One region of the Photorhabdus sp. RM323S genome, then DNA from elsewhere that is predicted to be linked to it. Evidence: predicted binding sites of a transcription regulator. Region 1 holds the regulator's gene; the other holds the start of a gene.
The links. The regulator ArgR, encoded in region 1, controls arginine synthesis, uptake and breakdown. The targets are predictions, from matches to a motif close to ANTGAATAAAAATACANT.
Positions count from the first base shown of each region.

Region 2: the regulator ArgR is predicted to act here: its motif matches at 4,114-4,131, upstream of argF (ornithine carbamoyltransferase).

Region 1 covers NZ_JBHFKZ010000010.1:38,667-50,271, forward strand. Annotated here, with positions in the region: gene ispB (octaprenyl diphosphate synthase) at 1-754, shown strand, start outside; gene ACGF7G_RS07015 (DNA-binding protein) at 777-1,151, opposite strand; gene ACGF7G_RS07020 (DNA-binding protein) at 1,228-1,575, opposite strand; gene ACGF7G_RS07025 (helix-turn-helix transcriptional regulator) at 1,761-2,027, shown strand; gene mdh (malate dehydrogenase) at 2,130-3,068, opposite strand; gene argR (transcriptional regulator ArgR) at 3,521-3,991, shown strand; gene mpl (UDP-N-acetylmuramate:L-alanyl-gamma-D-glutamyl-meso-diaminopimelate ligase) at 4,038-5,408, opposite strand; gene fbp (class 1 fructose-bisphosphatase) at 5,574-6,578, shown strand; gene ppa (inorganic diphosphatase) at 6,734-7,264, shown strand; gene ACGF7G_RS07055 (gamma-glutamylcyclotransferase) at 7,358-7,705, opposite strand; gene ACGF7G_RS07060 (translocation/assembly module TamB domain-containing protein) at 7,708-11,481, opposite strand; gene ACGF7G_RS07065 (autotransporter assembly complex family protein) at 11,478-11,605, opposite strand, start outside.
Region 2 covers NZ_JBHFKZ010000001.1:216,323-227,927, forward strand. Annotated here, with positions in the region: gene ACGF7G_RS00880 (amino acid ABC transporter substrate-binding protein) at 1-276, shown strand, start outside; gene ACGF7G_RS00885 (amino acid ABC transporter permease) at 550-1,251, shown strand; gene ACGF7G_RS00890 (amino acid ABC transporter ATP-binding protein) at 1,229-1,993, shown strand; gene ACGF7G_RS00895 (amino acid ABC transporter substrate-binding protein) at 2,086-2,859, shown strand; gene ACGF7G_RS00900 (hypothetical protein) at 2,902-3,210, opposite strand; gene rraB (ribonuclease E inhibitor RraB) at 3,584-3,991, opposite strand; gene argF (ornithine carbamoyltransferase) at 4,156-5,172, shown strand; gene pyrB (aspartate carbamoyltransferase) at 5,485-6,408, shown strand; gene pyrI (aspartate carbamoyltransferase regulatory subunit) at 7,251-7,715, shown strand; gene ridA (2-iminobutanoate/2-iminopropanoate deaminase) at 7,808-8,194, shown strand; gene nrdD (anaerobic ribonucleoside-triphosphate reductase) at 8,451-10,610, shown strand; gene nrdG (anaerobic ribonucleoside-triphosphate reductase-activating protein) at 10,607-11,071, shown strand; gene ACGF7G_RS00940 (YhbP family protein) at 11,074-11,505, opposite strand.

The sequences.
Region 1 (11,605 bases):
CGAATTTATCCACACAGCGACCTTGTTACATGATGATGTTGTGGATGAATCGGATATGCGACGTGGCAAAGCCACCGCCAATGCCACTTTTGGTAACGCGGCCAGTGTACTGGTTGGCGATTTTATATACACCCGCTCTTTTCAGATGATGACGACGCTTAACTCTATGCGGGTTCTTAAGCTGATGTCAGAAGCAACCAATGTTATCGCTGAAGGCGAAGTTTTACAGTTAATGAACTGCAATGACCCAGATATCTCTGAAGACGATTATATGCGCGTGATTTACAGTAAAACAGCACGGCTGTTTGAAGTTGCCGCCCACTCCTCTGCGATCCTTTCCAACGCGACACCAGAGCAGGAAGCTGCTTTACAAGATTACGGACGTTATTTAGGTACTGCATTCCAGCTAATTGATGATTTGCTAGACTATGATGCCGATAGCAACACACTAGGCAAAAATACTGGTGATGACCTCAATGAAGGTAAACCAACATTACCATTGCTACACGCTATGAATCATGGTAACCCAGAACAATCATCACTTATCCGTGAAGCAATTGAAAAAGGTAATGGTCGCCATTTACTCGAAACCGTACTGACAACAATGAAACAGTGCGGTTCGCTGGAATATACCCGTAAGCGAGCAGAAGAAGAAGCAGATAAAGCCATTGCTGCTTTACAGGTGCTAGGAAGCTCCCCATACAAGCAAGCACTTGTGGGGTTAGCACATATCGCCGTACAACGCCTCTCTTAATTGATAGCAGCAAAACCTGGGGTTAATCCGCCTCCAGGTTTTTTTCTACGTCTTCAACATCAATATAGCTAATAAGTTTTGCCAACCCTTCCCGAAGAATGAATTTCACCATTTTTTCCCGCTCAACTTTAGTCAGTTGATAGTAAGCTTCAACCCAGATTAAGAATGGGTCCTGCCGTTTGTTTGCATAATCAACGGTGTTTTCCCCTACGGATAACATATTAAGTACATCTTCAGGCAAACTATTTATATTGTATTCAAGAGCCTTACCCTGAACACCCAGTTTACGTCTATACTCCCATCCTTCCCGCCTTGCCATCAGATTTATTCCCTGTGGCGAAGAAGGAAGTCCGGCAATACCAACCAGCTCTTTAGCTGAGTACCATTCTTTTTTCATACTTTTCTTCTCACTTTGCACCGGGATAATGAAGAAGAAGCCAAGTTAATTGGCATTTTTAATTTCCAAAAATGAGCTAAATAACAGAAATTTTTTCCAAAAAACTTCTGATACCGTCTCGTAAAATCATGGCTGTCACAGCCTGTTTCTCAGATTCTGACAACTGGTGGAAAGCTCCAACCCAAATCGATAAAGGATCTTGCCTCTGCACCTGATACTCAGAAGATGATTCATGAAGCTCCAGCGCTGCAATGGTCGTCTCTGGAAAACAGGAATAGTGATATTCGACTGCTTTGCCTTGTACCCCTTGCTTTTTCTGACATAACCACTCCTCGCGTTTTGCTCTGGCATTAACTCCTTGTGGTGATCCAGGTAACTCACCCACGCCAACCAATTCCTTGGCCGAAAACCACTCTTTTTTCATCACGTTTCTCTATTTTTGTAACCAAGTTCAAAAAAGAAGTTTTTAAGAAAAAATTTGGAAATATTTTTAGGAAAATAATGCTATTTTATTTCTCAATAACAGGTTTCAGTTCGTTATTGCTCTCATGCAGACCTGTTATTTATACCACTAACATAGCATCAAATTTAATAAAAAAAGGATTAAAAATGATTTCAAGGAAATCTGATTGGCATCCAGCCGACATAATTGCAGCTTTACGCAAGCGGGGAACAACCTTAGCTGAGGTATCACGCAAAGCGGGACTGAGCTCATCTACACTCGCTAATGCACTGTCTCGCCCATGGCCAAAGGGGGAATGGATAATTGCGAATTATCTGGAAATACATCCTTCAGAGATTTGGCCGAGTCGTTATTTTGATCCAAATACTGGAGAATTATTAGAAAGGAAAGTACGCGAACAAACAAATAATTAGCTAACGAATTATTTTCGTTAAATAAAAACCGCCGGTAATTCGTTATACCAGCGGTTTTTATTGTTTCATAAGTATATATTTTATATCTATAAAATATACCAATTAGTTATTAATGAATTTTTCACCTAATTCTATATCTTTTCTCAATACGTCCAACATGCCTTCCAGTGATTTCTGTTCAAAATCACTCAACTTGCCGATGTCCAAACGCTCTTCTACACCATTTTTACCCAAACGAACCGGCTGAGCGAAGAAACGCGCATATTTGCCATCACCTTCAACATAGGCACATTCCACAACATTGCTTTCGCCTTGTAAGCCACGGACCAAAGAAAGACCCAGACGAGCCGCGGCTTGCCCCATAGACAGAGTTGCTGATCCACCACCAGCTTTAGCTTCAACAACTTCAGTACCTGCATTCTGAATACGTTGAGTTAAAGCTGCCAATTCTTCATCAGTAAAGCTCACACCAGGGATTTGGGACAACAGAGGCAGGATCGTCACACCAGAGTGACCACCGATAACTGGCACTTCGATTTCCTGTGGTTTTTTACCTTTCAATTCAGCAACAAAAGTATTGGAGCGGATAATATCCAGGGTTGTTACACCAAACAGGCGGTTTTTATCATATACACCCGCTTTTTTCAGCACTTCAGCCGCAATAGCTACAGTTGTGTTGACTGGGTTAGTAATAATCCCAATCAGTACCTTCGGACACGTTTTAGCCACTTGTTCTACCAGGTTACGAACGATACCAGCATTAACATTAAACAGATCTGAACGATCCATACCTGGTTTACGGGCAACACCAGCAGAAATCAATACAACGTCCGCGCCTTCCAACGCTGGCGTTGCATCTTCACCAGCAAAGCCCTTAATTCTCACATCCGTTGGGATGTGGCTCAAATCAACAGCCACCCCAGGTGTCACTGGCGCGATATCATATAAAGAGAGTTTTGAACCTGAAGGAAGCTGGGTTTTTAGTAGAAGAGCAAGAGCCTGACCAATACCACCGGCTGCACCGAGAACTGCAACTTTCATCCTGATACTCCTTAAATCGTTTATACTTTAAAATGCTGTGAATTCATCTGGTTACAAACCATAGATTACTACTTTCTTGAAAACAACCTGTTAACAGCCAAATTGCGGACTTACGCTCTAATCGTCGGACGTAAAAGTCGCCGTATTCTAGGCAAAATGCTTATCTGTTAATGAGATAATGGACACTATTTTGATAATTACCTTATGATTTTATGAAATAACCCGCAAATACCTTACACCCAACAACAACACCAAACAACATCATTTGATTAACAATATACTTACATGATAACCCGCCCAAAAAAGCAAATTCTCATATTCATATTTTGTGAATTTCTATATAGCATAAGACTAATTCATGCTTTTAAAATAGTGATAAAATCATTTTTATTGCATAAAAATTCATTTATATGCATAATATAATCTTCATAGCTGATTGAATATGGTGAAATATGCGTACTCCCTCTAAACAGGAAGAGTTAGTAAAAGCTTTCAAAGCGTTATTGAAAGAAGAAAAATTTAGCTCTCAAGGAGAAATCGTCACCGCCTTGCTGGAAGAAGGTTTTGAGAATATTAATCAATCCAAAGTCTCCAGAATGCTGACTAAATTTGGTGCTGTTCGCACCCGTAATGCCAAAATGGAAATGGTCTACTGCCTTCCTGCTGAGCTTGGCGTCCCTACTGCCACTAGTCCACTAAAAAACCTGGTACTGGATGTTGATCACAACCATTCAATTGTTGTAATTCGTACAAGCCCTGGTGCTGCCCAACTTATTGCTCGCCTGTTGGATTCCCTTGGTAAAGCAGAAGGCATACTTGGCAGTATCGCGGGTGACGACACCATCTTCATCACACTTGCCAGAGGCTTCACAGCAGAACAACTACGTGAAAAAATTCTTGAATTGTTCGAACAAGAACTTTAAATGAATCGCGCCAGCATGGCGCAATTCATTTTTCCTGCCGTCATCCTCAGGACTGATAAGTTTTTTTATTCAGTTCAAAGAGTAGTTTCTCATGAATACCGCTAAACCCGCCATTACTCATAACCAAAATATGATCGCCTTTCTGTGCCTTATCAACAATCATATGCACCAGCGAATCAATGTCAGCGCTCCAATACGCTGGCTGAACACAGCGATCTGCAATTTCTGATACATGCCATTTAATATTAGCTGGTTGAAATAAGAACACTTCATCAGCACGCCCCAGCGCTGGCGCGATCTCATTCTTGCTGACACCCATTTTCATGGTATTTGAACGCAGTTCTAACACAGTAATAATACGGGCAGTTCCACCAACCTTACTACGCAGAGCTTCCAGTGTTGCCAGAATTGCTGTCGGGTGATGCGCAAAATCATCATAAACGGTAATACCATTCTCCTCACCACGTAGTTCAAGGCGACGGCGGGCATTAATAAAATCGCTCAAAGCACGACAGGCATCGGCTGGCTGGACACCAACATGATGTGCAGCTGCAATTGCAATCAGCCCATTACGCATATTATGTTCACCAACCAGTGACCAATTCACTTCTCCAACAATTTCACCACCATAAAACACCCGATAATCACTGCTATCCGTACTTATCTTTTTTGCCTGCCAGCGACCGGTTTCACCCACCAGCTCCAATTCACTCCAGAATCCCATAGACAAGACATGTTTCAGGTTAATATCGTTATCTGGCATAAAGATCTTGCCACTACCCGGAATGATCCTGACAAGATGATGGAACTGTCGCTGAATAGCAGCCAGATCGCCGAAAATGTCTCCATGATCAAATTCCAGATTATTCATGATCAGCGTACGTGGGCGGTAATGCACAAACTTAGATCGTTTATCAAAGAAAGCACAGTCATATTCATCGGCTTCTATCACGAAAAACGGGCTTTCTCCGATCTGAGCTGATGTTGCAAAATTCCCAGGAACACCACCGATCAAGAAACCCGGTTTATAGCCACAAGCTTCAAGAATCCAAGCCAACATGCCCGCTGTTGTTGTTTTGCCATGCGTCCCTGCAACCGCCAGAACCCAACGCTCCGGCAAGACATAATCATGCAGCCATTGAGGGCCAGAGATATAAGGAAGCCCGCGCTCCAACACAGCTTCTACACAAGGATTTCCACGGCTCATGACATTACCGATGATGACCATATCTGGCACAGAATCCAATTGTGCCGGATCATATCCCTGAATCAGGCTAATCCCATGTTTTTCTAATAAGGTACTCATTGGTGGATAAACATTGGTATCTGAGCCGGTTACCTCATGGCCTAGAGAACGTGCCAAAATTGCCAGTCCACCCATAAAAGTACCGCAGATACCAAGAATATGAATACGCATTGATTTCCCATTCCGTAGCATGAAGTTAGCCACTATTCTAACCATCAAAAGCAAGATAAGAAATGGAATAGCCTATGAATCATCCCTGTCTTTGGCTAAACTGCCCGCGAAAGAGTGCAATGGACACTCTAAAACCACTATCAAATCACATTCAGGACTTTCGTCATGAAAACATTAGGCGAATTCATCGTCGAAAAGCAGCAAGATTTTTCTCATGCCACAGGTGAACTCACCGCATTGCTTTCCGCTATTAAGCTCGGAGCAAAAATCATTCACCGTGATATCAACAAAGCCGGTTTAGTGGATATTTTAGGGACCAGCGGTGCGTCCAATATCCAAGGCGAAGTACAGATGAAACTGGACCTGTATGCTAATGAAAAACTCAAAGCAGCACTGAAAGCACGCGGTGAAGTTGCCGGTATCGCCTCAGAGGAAGAAGACAACATCGTTATTTTCGAAGGTGACCGCGCTGAAAATGCAAAATATGTTGTTTTGATGGACCCATTAGATGGTTCTTCAAATATTGATGTAAACGTTTCCGTTGGTACTATTTTCTCTATCTACCGCCGTATTACCCCAATCGGCGAGCCCGTGACTGAAAAAGATTTCCTGCAACCAGGTCACCACCAAGTCGCTGCCGGATATGTTGTCTACGGTTCTTCAACTATGTTGGTTTATACCACTGGCTGTGGTGTACATGCCTTTACTTATGATCCTTCACTCGGCGTATTCTGTCTTTCTCATGAAAAAGTCCAGTTTCCCCCCAAAGGCAATATGTACTCCATCAACGAAGGGAATTACATCAAATTCCCTATGGGAGTGAAGAAATACATTAAATATTGCCAGGAACAGGATGAGGAGACTCAGCGTCCTTACACCACACGCTATATCGGCTCGTTGGTTGCTGATTTCCACCGCAACTTGCTGAAAGGCGGAATCTACATTTATCCAAGTACCGCCAGCCATCCATCAGGAAAATTACGCCTGCTATATGAATGTAACCCAATGGCATTCCTGGCCGAACAAGCCGGCGGTAAAGCCAGTGATGGTGCCAACCGGATTCTGGATATCATCCCATCCAAACTGCATCAGCGCGTGCCTTTTTTTGTTGGCAGTAAATCAATGGTAGAGAAAGCCGAAAGTTTTATGGCTGAATTCCCGGATGAGTAATTTCATCGGTTAATTATGAATAGAAGGCGGAACTCACCGCCTTCCTTAGTTTTGCAGATTTTTAACAGAGAAGGTGCTAGATATGGTGAGATTTCATCATCATTCTGGCTATAATAGCCCCCACTCTATTCTGGTTTGAAATAAAGGAAACTTTCATGAGCCTGAACTTAGTACCGGCAGGAAAAGAACTGCCTGAAGACATCTATGTCATTATTGAGATCCCTGCCAACGCAGATCCCATTAAATATGAAGTTGATAAAGAATCCGGTGCGCTGTTTGTAGACCGTTTTATGTCTACCGCCATGTTCTATCCATGCAACTATGGTTACATCAACAATACTCTGTCTCTGGATGGTGACCCGGTTGATGTTCTGGTTCCAACGCCATACCCATTGCAACCCGGTGCTGTGATCCGTTGCCGTCCAGTTGGCGTTCTGAAAATGACTGATGAATCAGGTGAAGATGCAAAACTGGTCGCGGTTCCACACAGCAAATTGACCAAAGAATATGATCACATTAAAGATGTGAACGACCTTCCAGAATTGCTGCGTGCCCAGATTACCCACTTCTTTGAGCATTACAAAGATCTGGAAAAAGGCAAGTGGGTTAAAGTTGATGGTTGGGATAATGTCGAAGCAGCTAAAGCAGAAATTATCTCCTCTTTCGAACGTGCCGCTAAAAAATAATTTTTCTCTGTCTGCATAATTAAAAAACCCCCGCCAAGACATTTCTGACTGGGGGTTTTTGATATCACAATCCCTTAAAAAGGGAACTCCACTTTACTCTTTTTCGTGGCGTTTCAGCCAGTCACCGCTTTTTATCCGCCGTAAACCGGTTACCGGAAACTGATAAAGATATATCCATGCACTGCCATACGGTGTCTGAATCAACTCCCTTACATACTCACGAGAATTATCTTTCAAATCATCTAACTCTGTCAGGATAGTAGAATTGATGCGATATATCTCACATTCAATACTCCCGTCACCACGGATTACCGCAGGATAATGCCCAAGGTCGTATAACTCATAGCCTTCCAGCTTATGATCCCCTAACCATTGAGCATCAGTCATCCAGTGATGATTGCCTTGTTTGCGCCGTAAGCTGCCATAAACAATAATTCGCATTTTCAAAACTCAAACTGATAGAGCAAATCCAATGTCTGATCAATACCAGACACTGCTTCCAGATACAATCTAGGCATTAACCTATAGCGTAAGGTTAATGTTGCCAGTGAATCAAATATACCAACACCATACTTAACTTGCAGATCTTTTGTGATCTTTCCGCTAACAACTACCTGTGATTTATCACCAACCCCTTGAGTATCCAGTGCTAAATCGGAAACACCAAATATTTCACCAATTTTACCTACCAACTGACTACTCTGCGCAACCCCCAAACCTATCAACATTGCCGCCATCTGGGAGTTGTCTGAGTCACTGCTCTCCAACCCTTCACCACGCAACAGGTAAGAAAGCGCTTCCTGTTGTGATTTGGCAGGTTCTGAGAAAATTTCCACTTTTGGCTGATCCGCCAAACCGGTAACTCTCACCCCAGCAATAACACGACCATCCGTTGATTCTGGGTTACGGATAGCCTCAATATTAAGCAATGGTTGATCCGATGGACCTGAAAACACAATCATCCCTTTACGGACAATCAGATCTTGTCCATAGGCATGGAAACGGCCATCAAGAATATCAACTTGTCCATTCAAACCCAGGCCCTGTTCACCCTGAACAGCTTTCAGAGCGCCTCTAAGTTTCGCTGTGAGGCCAAATGCACTGAGTCGAACATCATCTCCTATATGAATCATCAAGTTACTTTGAATCGGGATTGACGCTTTTTTCACGTCTAACGGCTGAAGATTCTCACCCAACATAATCTCATCCGATGATGCCTCAACAGCCGATTCAGGTAGTTCTTTAACTGTAATACTCGCCCAGGGAATATCAACATTACCATCCAATTTCAGCAACTGAGGAGAAGCCTCAAATACCAAAACAGGGCTGACATCAATTTTCACCATTGGTGGAAAAGTTACCCTCAACTTATCACCGTTAGCGGCAATTCTTGCATGCCACGCATCCAAATTACGCCAGTCAGCATCACCATTCAGGTAAAGCTGCCCCTTAGGCGTTTTGATAACCCCCTCAAGATCAGAACGTATTCCATCAAAATTTACACCAAGTTGCCCTTGAGTAATATCAAATGGAATCCAATGACCCGAAGCTTGCAGTGCGCTCAGGTTCAACCGACCAAACAGTAATGGATTTTTGGCATTTCCGCCCAGGCGCAGGTCAGCATTCAAATGACCTTCTGCCTTATCACCTTTTCCAAGAATCGGTTTGATCAACGCCAGTGAAATATCCTGAATACCAATATTGCCCGATAATTTGCGACGCCCTTCAAGATCAGCAACCTGTACCGCACCGTTAAACTGACCATTTCCCATAATTTTAAACAGCCAATTCAGCTCTGCGGCTCCGTTCTTCAAACCTGCATTGAGTGTCAGGGTTTGAAAATCTACAGGTAATGCGATGCCATCAATTACTTGCTTAACCTGCACCGCCTCACCACGCAAATTAACGTTGGCCTGGGGCAATCCACCTCCAGCACTCCACTTAACATCCGCATTACCACTGAATACACCTTTCAAATGTGTTTCAGGCCCCAGTAATGGTTGAATCATAGCAAGATCAAAACGATCAAGAACAATAGACGCACTACCGCTGGCACCCGCTTCAATGGGTTTCGGTGCGCAGAGCTGCGCATGTGGATTCAACCAACAATGAGTACCTACAGTGACTTTCTGCTGCTGATTGAGATAATCAATAGTAATAGCTTTGGTTAAACGCCATTCGCCAACCGGAGTATCAAAACGGGTATTATTAATACTGCCTTTCCATCGTTGTTGCTTGCGATCAAAACTACCATTAAGCGCAAGTTGACCGGCAACCGGCTCACCATCGACCTTCAGTTGCAAATTATGTTGTTTCTCATTGCCCTTAGCATTCAGCGTCAAACTACGAACGATTAAATCAGCCTGTTTCAACTGACCAACTTTGATAGCAAGATCGCCTTGGATCTGTGCAGCAGAACGTACATCTCCCTTCACATTCACACTATCAATGCGCAAATCCTGCCATTTCAACCCATTAGCATTCAGATCAGCCAGAATTTGAGGCGCTTGCATATTACCACGCAGTTTCAGCGTCCCATTAACGACACCACCAAGTCCTGGTAATAAGCCATCCAGCCTAGGTGCTCTGATATCGCCATCAAGTTGCCACTGTTTGAACAACTGTCCCTGGAGATTGATTTTATTACGCCCTAAGGCCAGCTCAAATTGAGGAATATTCCACTGACCAGCCGCATTACCCGAAATCTTACCCCTGGCTTTTATCAAGTTCTGTTTTACATTACCATCAAGTGTGATTTCCGGGATTCGGAGCTGCCAGCTACCACCGTGCAAACTGCCACGAGTCACTATTTTTCCATCTATTTCGGCTGGCCATTCCGGCCACTGTTTAGCAGTATTGATTCCAGAGAGTGTCAACACCGCATTCCAACTTACCGCCTTACTCCAATCTGCCACACCGACCAGTTCAGTCCTTCCCTGCAAAGCAGACAAACGTAAGCGGGTCAACTTAAAACGTTCTTCATTACCTTTAGCATCCAACACCAATAATGCCGGTGGAATTTCATTACCTTTAATACCCGAACGCAATGACAAATCATAACCACTCGTTTTACCATTCAGGCGCATTTTTACATTATCAAGCTGATATTCAGGCTCCCCCGCCAAAGGCCAACTCAGTTGCTGGCTTTCAAGCGTCATACGCACGGGCAAACCTGCCTTAGCCAGTTCCACCTGGGCATCAATTTTAGCTTTGACAGGGCCAGACAAATTCAGAATTAAGTTGAGTTGCTCCAGCAAGGCTCCATTAAGCTTCAAGTCAACTTTTTGCCCTTGAATCTCTTGCTGATCTATCTCACCTTTTATTGACAGCTTCACCGGCCATTGCTGCGCCAAAGTCGCGGAACCATGAACGGCTAAAGAACCTTCCAGTGCCTTTACATTCAATTTATTAAGCTGAATCTGCTGCCCCTGATTACTAATTTGCAGTAATAACTCATTGATTGTGATATTGGTATCACCAGTCAGCCGTAATTGCTTACCACTGATCTCTTCAACCGTAATATCCAGTGGAATAGGCACTTCCGGTAACCTTGCCAATAGCGGCTGAGAAAATAGTGCTTTCAGGATTTCTCCCAACGACTTTTCTGGTTCAATTTCCCGTTTTGCTTTTTCTGCTGCTTCCGCTGTTTTCAATTGTTCAGGAGTCGTCTTTGGTAATCCTACCCGCAATCCATTGATTTTCGTTGGCTTAAGAATTAATGCCTTTTGCTGCCACTCAGCTGCAGTCCTGAATTCATCAAGGTCAAACACCCTATCATCTATGGTGACCGCAGCATTTTTAATGGATAGCAAGTTAAGTGAAATCGGATATGGAGTCTTTAGTTCAGTCAGAGGTGCTGATTCTGGCGACGGCTCTCCCGCAAGTGGCAATTGTTTGGTGTTAATCGCGACTTTTACGCCTTCTGTCGTCAATGCATTAATACATAACTGACTATTTTTCAGGCAAGAAAGACGTAAAGAAAGGTGGAGTTGATTCACATTAACATCAACACCGGGCATCTGATACCTGACACCTCTCAAAGTCAAATCACGCCAGCCACCACTAACACCTGCTATATCCAGCCCCGGAACCCAACGGACGGCACTGTTAATCATAGTATGCAAACCAGATTGCGTTCCTACCAATCCGGCAACAGCAATAACCAACAGAGTAATAATCAGCAAAAAAGCAATACTGACCTTCTTAATCCATCTCATAATTCAGATCCTAACCCTATGTAAAACTGGATATTACGGGATTCTGAATCCCCTATTGGCCTGGCAAGGTCAAACTTAATGGGTCCGACAGGAGAGGCCCAACGCACACCGACACCTGCGCCGG
Region 2 (11,605 bases), on a different contig from region 1:
AATGGATTTAGCCAAGAAATCGAACTGGTCAGTACCGGCAGAGCCGATGCCACGATCAACGATAGCCTCTCTTATCTGGACTATAAGAAGCACAAGCCAAATGCACCCGTGAAAATTGTTGCGTCTGATCCAAACGCAGGGCAAACAGCAATTTTACTCCGCCAAGGCGAGTCAGAGCTAAAAACAGCTATTGATAAAGCAATTGTTGATATCAAAGCTGATGGCACCTATCAGCGTATCTGGGCTCAATATTTTGGCAACCATACTCCCGAATAAGTGAAACATATCTTACTCAAATGCACCCGTTCCCTCGACATTGGATACAAATTCTGACCTGGGAACTTTATCGTTGTCCAGTTGAATTGAAGAATCAGGAAATATTTTCATCAGACATGAAGTATATTGATTTATACAAATTCTTTGATATATCTAAAATGACAATATGATATAACTTTATTTTATATATATAAACTCTCAGCTTGCCATATGATATTTAAAACAATCTCATAAAAATAAATATATTTTTATATTACACAATAGGGAAAGTATATGGAGCCCTCCTGGTTTAATTTAGTACTCGATTCTTTTTGGCCTATGCTTTATGCGGGCTTTACTTTCACTATTCCGCTGACGCTTATTACCTTTACTCTTGGTATCATACTTGGGTTTATCGTTGCACTCATCCGGCTTTACGGGCCAAAACCGCTTATTGCTGTCGCTAAATTCTACGTATGGCTGATCCGTGGTACACCGTTACTTGTACAACTGTTTCTTATTTTTTATGCCTTACCCAGCGTCGGTATTACGCTGGGCGCATTTACCTCAGCCATTATTGGTTTCACTCTGAATGTTGGTGCCTATACATCTGAGGTAATTCGCGCCACTTTATTGTCTGTACCAAAAGGGCAGTGGGAAGCGGCTTATTCTATTGGTATGAGCTGGACACAATCATTACGTCGGATCATTCTGCCTCAAGCCGCGAGAATCGCTATTCCGCCACTCTCAAACACATTTATTTCACTGGTGAAAGATACTTCATTGGCCTCAGTCATTACCGTACCGGAACTTTTCCTTGCTGCGCAACGTATTGCTGCGGTGACTTATCAACCCCTCATACTTTATACCGAGGCGGCAATACTTTATCTGATAATCAGTTCAGTATTGTCATCACTACAAGCCCGTCTGGAAAAGAAGTTTTCGCAACAAAGTGATATAAAGGAATTAAAAGATGATTCAGCTCTCCGGCATTGAAAAAAGTTTTGACGGGCAAAAGGTCCTGAAAAATATCGATCTGACCATTGAGGAAGGCAGTCTTACCGCCCTGATTGGCCCATCAGGAAGTGGTAAAAGTACGCTGTTACGCTGCATCAACTTATTAGAAATTCCCCAAGCAGGTAAGCTCCAAATCGGCAATGAGAACATGACTTTCATCGGTAAAGAGCGCATTGCTCATAAGGATATACAACGGATCCGTCAGCAAACCGGCATGGTGTTTCAAAATTTTCAGCTTTTCCCTCATCTCACAGTGATTGAAAACATTATGGAAGGGCTTATTTGGGTACAGAAATGGTCGCCTGAAAAGGCTAAAAAGCGAGCACTTGAGCTACTGGAAAAGGTTGGCATGTCACACAAAGCCGATGTCTTGCCTGCCACGCTATCCGGTGGTCAGCAACAACGTGTAGCAATTGCCAGGGCGCTGGCACCTTCTCCCAAAGTGTTATTATGTGATGAGCCCACTTCCGCGCTTGATCCGGAATTATCGCTGGAAGTGGTTGCTGTATTGAAACAGTTGGCTAAAGAAGGAACGACGATGTTGATGGCGACACACGATTTACGTCTGGCAGCTAATCTTGCCTACAACGTCATATTTTTAGAATCTGGCGAAATTGTCGAATCGGGGACGTCAAAAACGATTTTTACCCGTGCCCTCAAGCCGCGGACAGTTGAATTTGTTTCCACTTTAACGAATACCTTACCGGATTGGGAGATATAACCCACCGTTAAAAACACCTTGCCGTAATTGCGCTTTGAATCCATCAAGTCAATTACGATTAAATAAATTTTCTGACAGTTTGGAGAAATAAAATGAAAGCATTCCTTACCGTATTATTGGCTGGCATCATTCAATTTGGCATTGCCTATTCTGCTAGTGCAGAGTCTGGTCTTGATAACATTAAATCAGCTGGCGTATTTAAAATCGCTACCGAAGGAACCTATCCGCCATTTACCTATCACGATGCTTCAGGAACCTTAACCGGCTTTGATGTTGATATTGGTCGTGAAATCGCACGCCGTCTGAATGTTAAAGCGGAATTCGCCGAAGGAAAATGGGATGGGCTGATTGCCGGACTTGATGCCAAACGCTATGACGCGGTAATTAATCAAGTCGCAATTACGCCAGAGCGTAAAAAGAAATATGACTTTTCCGCTCCGTATATTATCTCTAAAGCCGTACTTATCACCCGCAAAAATAATGATAGTATTAAAACGTTCAACGACCTGAAAGGTAAAACATCAAGCCACAGCTTGACCAGCAATTACGCTCAGTTAGCAAAACGTCACGGCGCAGAAATCGTCCCCACAGAAGGATTTAATCAGTCAATTGATTTGGTTGCTACAGGCAGAGCCGATGCTACTATCAACGATAATCTATCCTATCTGGATTTTAAGAAACACAAACCCAATGCACCGGTAAAAGTTGTCGCAACTGAACCCAATGGTGATCAAGTCGGTATTCTAATCCGGAAAGGCGAACCAGAACTACAAGCTGCTATCGATAAAGCGTTAGCCGATATCAAAGCGGATGGCACTTATCTACGCATTTCTACTCAATATTTCGGCACCGACGTTTCCAAGTAAGAAAATAACTGCCTCTTCTTTCAAGAGGTAGTTTTCTCTTAATTAAATTATGTTAAATTTCACCACTTGTTTACCCTCTTTACCCTTATGATACTTAACTTGATCCTTATTAGGTGGATTCAAATAATCTTGGAAAACCCAAATAGTCGTTGTGCCTGGTTCACCCTCTATTGTTATACGAATGGCCTTATTACTTTCATCTTGATTCTTAATCCATGGCACCCAAATATCACCTACCCATTCAGAATTACTGTTAACAGTATGAGTCTTATTATTACTCTCACCGACTATAATATAAATTTTCCTAGAGGCATTATTAATAACGTCCTTAATGTTAGTTATTTTAGCCATTTGAAACACCTTGTTAATTCAATATGATTCCCCTAAGACAATTAATTAAAAACCTCTATCTCACATTATCAATTCAATATCTGACTACAAATTTGCAATATCATAGATATAATTTAAGATATTTAACAAGTAATAAACTCAATATATATTCAATTTAATTTCGTTCAATAAGAATTAAAAAGGGAAATTACCGAAGAAAATCAAATCAGGAAAGGAACCATTCTTTCAACAGTCAGAGAACATGGTTTAATAAGATAATCCATTAAAATACAATAGTCCTTATTCGCAAAAACCTATAAGGACTATTTGGTTTCGAACCACATGCATCAGCCACGACCAAAACTAACACAGGACTCTTAATATATTGATTTTATTAATGAAGCCGACTCTCACCCTGCTCCGGCAAATCATCTTCATCTTGCTCATCAGGATCTTCGAAATAAGTGCCCCAACCGTCATAATTGACACCCATCTTCTGGGCCAGATTTACCAGTTGTTCAACCTGAGCATCGATCAATTCAGCATTCAGCCCACATTCGCTGATGACATCACAACACATCAGAATAGAACCATCTTCGATTTCCAATTCTTCCGCGTCAGTCACTTCATAACCCAGCTTAAAAGCTTCAACTGCCGCCTTTTCCAACAGATTAAAATCTTCCGCAGAAAAGTGATGTTCAATGGCATAAAGCGCATCTGGATCACTACCATCTTCCAGTAATTCTTCAATAATAAGGCGCGTTTCTTCGCGTTGTTCTTCTAAGTCTTTTTGATTTGCCATACCCAATACCCTCAATCAGTTGGCCGTCCCAACATTCATTCTCCCACACCACAAGCAGGCTAACCACTGTTTACATCAAAGAAATCTAATTCGGAGTTGAAATTGAATTTTTATAGATATAAATTGAATTTAAATGCAAGAAATAACTGTGGAGATATCCAACAATGAATCCATTCTATCAACGTAATTTCTTAAGGTTACTTGATTTTTCCTCAGCAGAAATCCATATCTTCCTAAAACTGGCGGCTGAATTAAAATCGACTAAAAAATCCGGCACAGAAAGAGCCTGGCTAACAGGTAAAAATATTGTGCTAATTTTTGAAAAAGACTCCACTCGCACCCGCTGTTCATTTGAAGTAGCCGCTTACGATCAGGGGGCAAATATCACCTACCTTGGCTCCAGTGGCAGCCAGATTGGTCATAAAGAATCAATTAAGGATACCGCCCGTATACTTGGCCGCATGTATGATGGCATTCAATATCGCGGCCATGCTCAGAAAGTAGTTGAAGCCCTGGCAGAATATGCAGATGTTCCTGTATGGAATGGGCTGACGGATGAATTTCACCCTACTCAGTTACTGGCAGATTTGCTGACTATTCAGGAGTATCAACCAGAGAAACCACTGTCAGAAATCAAATTCGCCTACTTGGGAGATGCCCGTAACAATATGGGTAATACCATGTTGGAAGCCGCGGCATTGACAGGCATGGATGTTCGGCTAATTGCTCCTGAACAGTACTGGCCAGATACAGTACTGGTTGCTGAATGTCAGAAACTGGCCGAAAAAACAGGCGGGAAAATTACGCTAACTGAAAATGTCTCAGAGGGAGTTAAAGACGCTGATTTTCTTTATACCGATGTCTGGGTTTCTATGGGAGAGCCAAAAGAAGTTTGGCAACAACGGGTTAACCTGTTGAAACCTTATCAAGTGAATATGGCTGTGGTGAAAATGACAGGCAACCCACAGGTAAAATTCCTGCACTGCCTGCCCGCATTCCATGATGAAGAAACGACGTTAGGCAAGCAACTCGCTGCTGAATTTAATATGTATGGGGGGCTGGAAGTCACTAATGAAGTTTTTGAGTCAAAACATAGCATTGTGTTTGATCAGGCAGAAAATCGCCTGCATACCATTAAAGCGGTAATGGTAGCAACACTGGCAAGTGATCTTAAAATCTAATGATTTATGATATCCGCAGGGCGGTACCTGTAAAGAGGTAATCCTGTCAATATCATTTTTCTTCGGCAAACGCTTGCTGTGAGATTTTTCACGAGTATAATTCGCCACAATTTGCCGGGAGAAATTATGAAAAACAGCGCCTCTTTTCATCAAGCTAAAGTGCGGGTGCAACTGCCTAAAGGCAGCCAACAATCATTATTTTTGCCGTTGCTAAACCGATCATTTACTGCCCCTCAGTGAGGGGCTTTTTTTTGCCCGGTGATCATCAAGTGATCACCGCACCCGGATGTCAGCATTAGAGGAGAGTGAAAAATGGCTAATCCGTTATATCGCAAACATATCATCTCAATAAATGATCTGAGCCGCGAAGATCTGGAATGGGTGTTGCGGACCGCTGCCACACTGAAAGCCAGACCACAACCTGAATTGCTGAAACACAAGGTTATCGCCAGCTGTTTCTTTGAAGCCTCTACCCGTACCCGCCTCTCTTTTGAAACCGCAATCCACCGCCTTGGCGCTTCCGTGGTTGGTTTCTCAGACAGCAGCAACACCTCCCTGGGTAAGAAAGGTGAAACGCTGGCAGATACTATCTCCGTTATTAGCCAATATGTTGACGCTATCGTGATGCGCCACCCGCAGGAAGGTGCCCCACGTCTGGCCTCCGAATTTTCCGGTCATACTCCGATTATCAATGCCGGTGACGGCGCTAACCAACATCCAACTCAAACCTTGCTGGATCTGTTCACTATTCAAGAAACTCAACAACGGCTGGATAGTCTGAATATCGCTATGGTTGGTGACCTGAAATATGGCCGCACAGTTCATTCACTGTCACAAGCGTTAGCAAAATTTAATGGCAACCATTTTTATTTTATCGCGCCGGAAGCATTGGCAATGCCAAACCATATTCTTCATATGCTGAATGAAAAAGGCGCAACTTACAGCCTGCATACCAATATAGAAGAAGTATTGCCGGAACTCGACATTCTTTATATGACTCGCGTGCAAAAAGAGCGCCTTGATCCATCCGAATACGCCAATGTAAAAGCGCAATTTGTTCTGCGGGCCGCTGATCTGATGGGCGCGAAAGAGAACCTCAAAATTTTGCATCCATTGCCACGTATTGATGAAATTTCTGCTGATGTGGATAAAACCCCCCATGCCTATTATTTCCAACAGGCAGAAAATGGTATTTATGCCCGTCAGGCACTATTGTCTCTCGTTCTAAATGAGTGATTAAAGAAAATCGTTATCATTTACTTTTGACATAACGCTCTATTTCTGTATGTAATTGAATAGCAGGTCTATTCATTCACCTTCGAAAGTGAACTCAGATAATAAACCAGTAAATTTAGAAGTTCAGTTAACACATATTTTACACTTCACTGGATACTGCCTCATGATAGAGGCGTATCGTCAGCGGTCAAAAATCAACCAAGGGCATTAAAACGAATAATGATTTTTCCGGGATAATTGGGATTTATTTTATTAGCTATTACGTAGTTAGATTCTTAAAACATTGTTTAGAAAAAATAGGAGTTCAATGGAATAATTCCAAGATCAATATCCCTTAGAAGGGAATGTACCAAGATATTAGGATTTCTCAGAGAACAAACCAACTCATGAATAAGGGACTGCCTTCATACTTTTATCAACGGCAGGATCAGTAATCTCTCGTTAAAGGTACACTAACAATTGCCCATAAGTTTAATTTATATGATATTTGTGGCCTTTAAAGCCACAAATCGTGGAATATACAAACTAATTCAGCCAATTACTGGGCAATGTTACTTTGAGTTTTTCCACAGAGGCGGCCCATTTCTCTGGGTTCTTTTCCTTCAATTGTCGGAGGTTAGCTTGTTTCCAACGTATAGCTGGCAGTGGATACGAATATCTTCTTCTCCCAGGTCCCACAACTTTTCGGCATAATAGTCGTAGAATGACACTGAATTACCTGCGTCTTATCTGGATAAACAGGATGGCACCACCTAAAATGGAAGATATGCCGATTCTTAACAATATATCTGGAGGATGAATACAGAAATAGTTGTCAATAAAATGTATTCATACAGAACACTATGACCCAAGATCATCAACTACAAGTCGAAGCCATTAAATGCGGTACGGTGATTGACCATATCCCAGCTCAGGTAGGTTTCAAGTTACTCTCTCTATTTAAGCTGACTGAAACCGATCAGCGCATTACCATCGGCCTGAACCTGCCTTCCAATCAGTTAGGTAAAAAAGATCTCATCAAAATCGAAAACACATTTCTAACAGAACAACAGGCTAATCAGCTTGCTATGTATGCGCCACATGCAACAGTGAACTGTATTGAAGACTATGAAGTTGTGAAGAAACTGCCAATTAACCTGCCTGAGCGTATTGATAGCGTGTTAGTCTGTCCTAATAGCAATTGCATCAGCCACAATGAGCCGGTAGAAAGTAGTTTTCGGGTCAAAGTCACATTTGAAGATGTGGTATTGACCTGCAAATACTGCGAGAAAGAATTTGATCGCAATGTGGTGATACTCAGCAAGTAAATATCTATGCCAGTTGCTGAGGCAGGTACGGGCACTATAATAGTCACCTTTGGTGAAATATTTATTCAGTTATTACATTAACAGGAGAACCTATGTCATACGAGATTAATACCGAGAAAGCCCCTGCTGCAATTGGCCCATATGTTCAGGGTGTTGATCTGGGCAGTATGGTAATCACTTCCGGTCAGATTCCAGTCAATCCAGCAACAGGAGATGTCGCAGAAGATATCGCTGCCCAAGCTCGTCAATCACTGGAAAACGTTAAAGCTATCGTTGAGAAAGCAGGTCTGACTGTCGGAGATATCGTTAAAACAACTGTTTTCGTTAAAGATCTGAATGATTTCGGCACTGTTAACGCGACTTATGAAGCATTCTTCAAAGAACACAATGCCGCTTTCCCAGCACGTTCCTGTGTTGAAGTAGCCCGTCTGCCAAAAGACGTTAAAATCGAAATCGAAGCTATCGCAGTGCGTAAATAATCCCTATTCCATTTCCTATCAACCCTTGGTCAGTTCACCCACTGACCAAGGTTTTTTTATTTTTTCCCATCTCCCAGATATAGCTTCCTGTTCTTTGTGTTAGATCAAATCAGGTCGTTATTATTTCACTTTAACTTACTACATATTGTGCTTAAATATAAAAATACAAACCATATATAGCATCACCTCTATTTAAGCTGAATATCAAAACGAGAATGGATTATATCTTTGGATAACATTCTCAAGGAGTTATAGTGTGAAAACTGTTGTGATAAAACGAGATGGTCGTCAGGTACCATTTGATGAAATCCGTATCAGAGATGCGGTAAAACAGGCTGCTTCTGCCGCTGGAGTCATAGATGATGAGTACTGTGCCCAAGTGGCATCCACAGTAACGCAATTAATGGCTGACCATAGACAAGTTGATATACGAAATATTCAGCACGCGGTAGAAAACCAATTGATGGCAGGCAACTATAAGCACCTTGCCCGCCTCTATATTGAATATCGTCATGACAGGGATCTTGCCCGGGGATCACGCAGTCGCCTTAATCAGGAAATCCGTGGTTTAGTTGAACAGAGCAACATCTCCCTGCTCAATGAGAACGCGAATAAAAACAGTAAAGTTATTCCAACCCAACGCGATCTGCTGGCAGGAATTGTTGCCAAGCATTATGCCAAACAGCACATGCTGCCGCGTGACGTGGTACTGGCTCATGAAAGAGGTGAAATCCACTATCACGATTTGGATTATTCACCCTTTTTCCCGATGTTCAACTGTATGCTGATCGACCTGAAAGGCATGTTGACCAACGGGTTCAAGATGGGTAATGCTGAAATAGAGCCACCCAAATCCATTGCAACCGCAACAGCGGTAACTGCTCAAATTATTGCCCAGGTTGCCAGCCATATTTATGGTGGTACTACGATTAACGGTATAGATGAAGTCTTAGCACCATTCGTTAAAGCCAGCTATGACAAACATTTGGCCGTTGCTAAAGAATGGGATATTGCCGATAAAGAATCTTACGCGGAAGCACGAACAGAAAAAGAGTGTTACGACGCTTTCCAGTCACTGGAATATGAAGTTAATACACTGCACACCGCCAACGGACAGACACCTTTTGTCACTTTTGGCTTTGGTCTGGGCACTTCAAAAGAGTGCCGCCTAATCCAACAATCTATTCTGCGTAACCGTATCGCCGGGTTGGGCAAGAACCACAAAACAGCGGTATTCCCCAAACTAGTATTTGCTATCCGTGATGGCCTGAATCATAAATTTGGTGACCCCAACTACGATATCAAACAACTAGCTCTAAAATGTGCCAGCAAGCGAATGTATCCTGATATTCTTAACTACGATCAGGTTGTTAAAGTCACGGGTTCCTTTAAAACCCCAATGGGTTGCCGCAGTTTCCTCAGTGTTTATGAAGAAAATGGTGAGCAAATTCATGAAGGTCGCAATAACTTGGGGGTTATCAGTTTAAACCTGCCTCGGATTGCTATCGAGGCCAAACGAGATGAAAAACATTTTTGGCGATTGCTGGATAAGCGTCTGGCACTGGCAAAACAAGCATTGCTGACCCGTATTGCCCGTCTGGAAGGTGTCAAAGCACAGGTTGCACCAATCCTTTATATGGAAGGTGCTTGCGGGATTCGCCTGCAAGCCAATGATAATATTGCTGAAATCTTTAAACATGGCCGGGCTTCTATCTCTCTGGGCTATATTGGCATTCATGAAACCATTAACGCATTGTATGGCAATCGGGCCCATCTATTTGATGACCAACAATTACGCATCAAAGCGCTCTCAATTGTTAACCATCTGCGAAAAGCCACTGATCAATGGAAAAAAGAGACAGGTTATGGTTTCAGCCTGTATAGCACACCCAGTGAAAACCTGTGTGATCGTTTCTGCCGCCTTGATGCCGCTGAATTTGGTGTTATCGAAGGAGTGACAGACAAAGGCTATTACACCAACAGTTTCCATCTTGACGTTGAAAAGAAGGTCAATCCTTACGACAAACTGGATTTTGAAGCCTCTTATCCACCACTGGCAAACGGCGGTTTTATCTGTTACGGCGAATATCCCAATCTGCAACATAATTTAAAAGCACTGGAAGATGTCTGGGATTACAGCTACTTACACACCCCCTATTATGGGACCAATACCCCCATTGACGAATGCTATGACTGCGGATTTACCGGTGAATTTTCCTGCGCCAGTAAAGGATTTACCTGCCCCCGTTGCGGCAATCATGCTTCCTCCAGGGTATCTGTAACCCGCCGCGTCTGCGGTTATCTGGGAAGCCCTGACGCCCGCCCATTCAATGCAGGCAAGCAAGAAGAGGTGAAACGCAGAGTAAAACATCTGGCAAATGGGCAATTAGATGCATTCAGGCAGGCTAAAAAATGAATTACCACCAATATTACCCAGTTGATGTGGTTAACGGTCCCGGAACCCGCTGTACGCTGTTTGTCGCAGGATGTGAGCACCAATGCCCCGGTTGCTATAACAAAAGCACCTGGCGAACAAATTCCGGCCAACTATTTACACAGGAAATGGCAGACCATATTGTCGCCGATTTACAGGATAACCGCATTAAACGGCAAGGGTTGTCCCTGTCTGGCGGCGATCCGCTTCATCCAGACAACATATCTGTGATCCTGAAACTGGTAAAACGGGTCAAGACAGAGTGCCCTGAAAAGGATATCTGGCTGTGGACTGGCTATTTGCTAAGTGAACTCAGCAAAGCCCAACAGGAAGTTGTCCGCTATATTAATGTGCTGATAGATGGCAAGTTTATCCAGAATCTTTATGATCCCGGCTTATTATGGCGCGGCAGCCGCAACCAGATTATTCATCAACTGAGATAATTTTATCGCTGCCAGCAGATTTTCTTACCAAATCCCAGCGTGTTATCAGTCATTTTTATTTCACTGAGATCCAGCTGCCAAACCGGTGTTTTAGCCGCCATCGCCACAGGAAAACGGCGGCAATAACGTGCTCTGGCCGCTTTATCCTCTTCTCCTGCCAAACAAATGACACTCCCTTTGAACTGAATACCTTTTATCTGCGCGATATTACGTATCTGCCCGGCAACAGTCCCTGCCACCTGTGAGTTTATTTGCATCATTTCACCATGACGGGTATGGGATTCAGTCATAAACCAAAAGGCTATTTTCTCGGCATCGAAAACATAGAAACAACTTGCACACCAGATATCATTTTCTGTTGTTGTGCAAAGCGTGAAGACGTGCTGTCTTGCGAGGTATTGGCGGATAATCTGAAAGTTTTCAGTGGTATTCACACTCCCTCCAATGGGAGGATTTTATTAGTCTGGAAACCCAGAACCACGCCGGGATAAACATCATCCTGCGGCGTGTTCTGACATCTCCCGACAAAGTCAG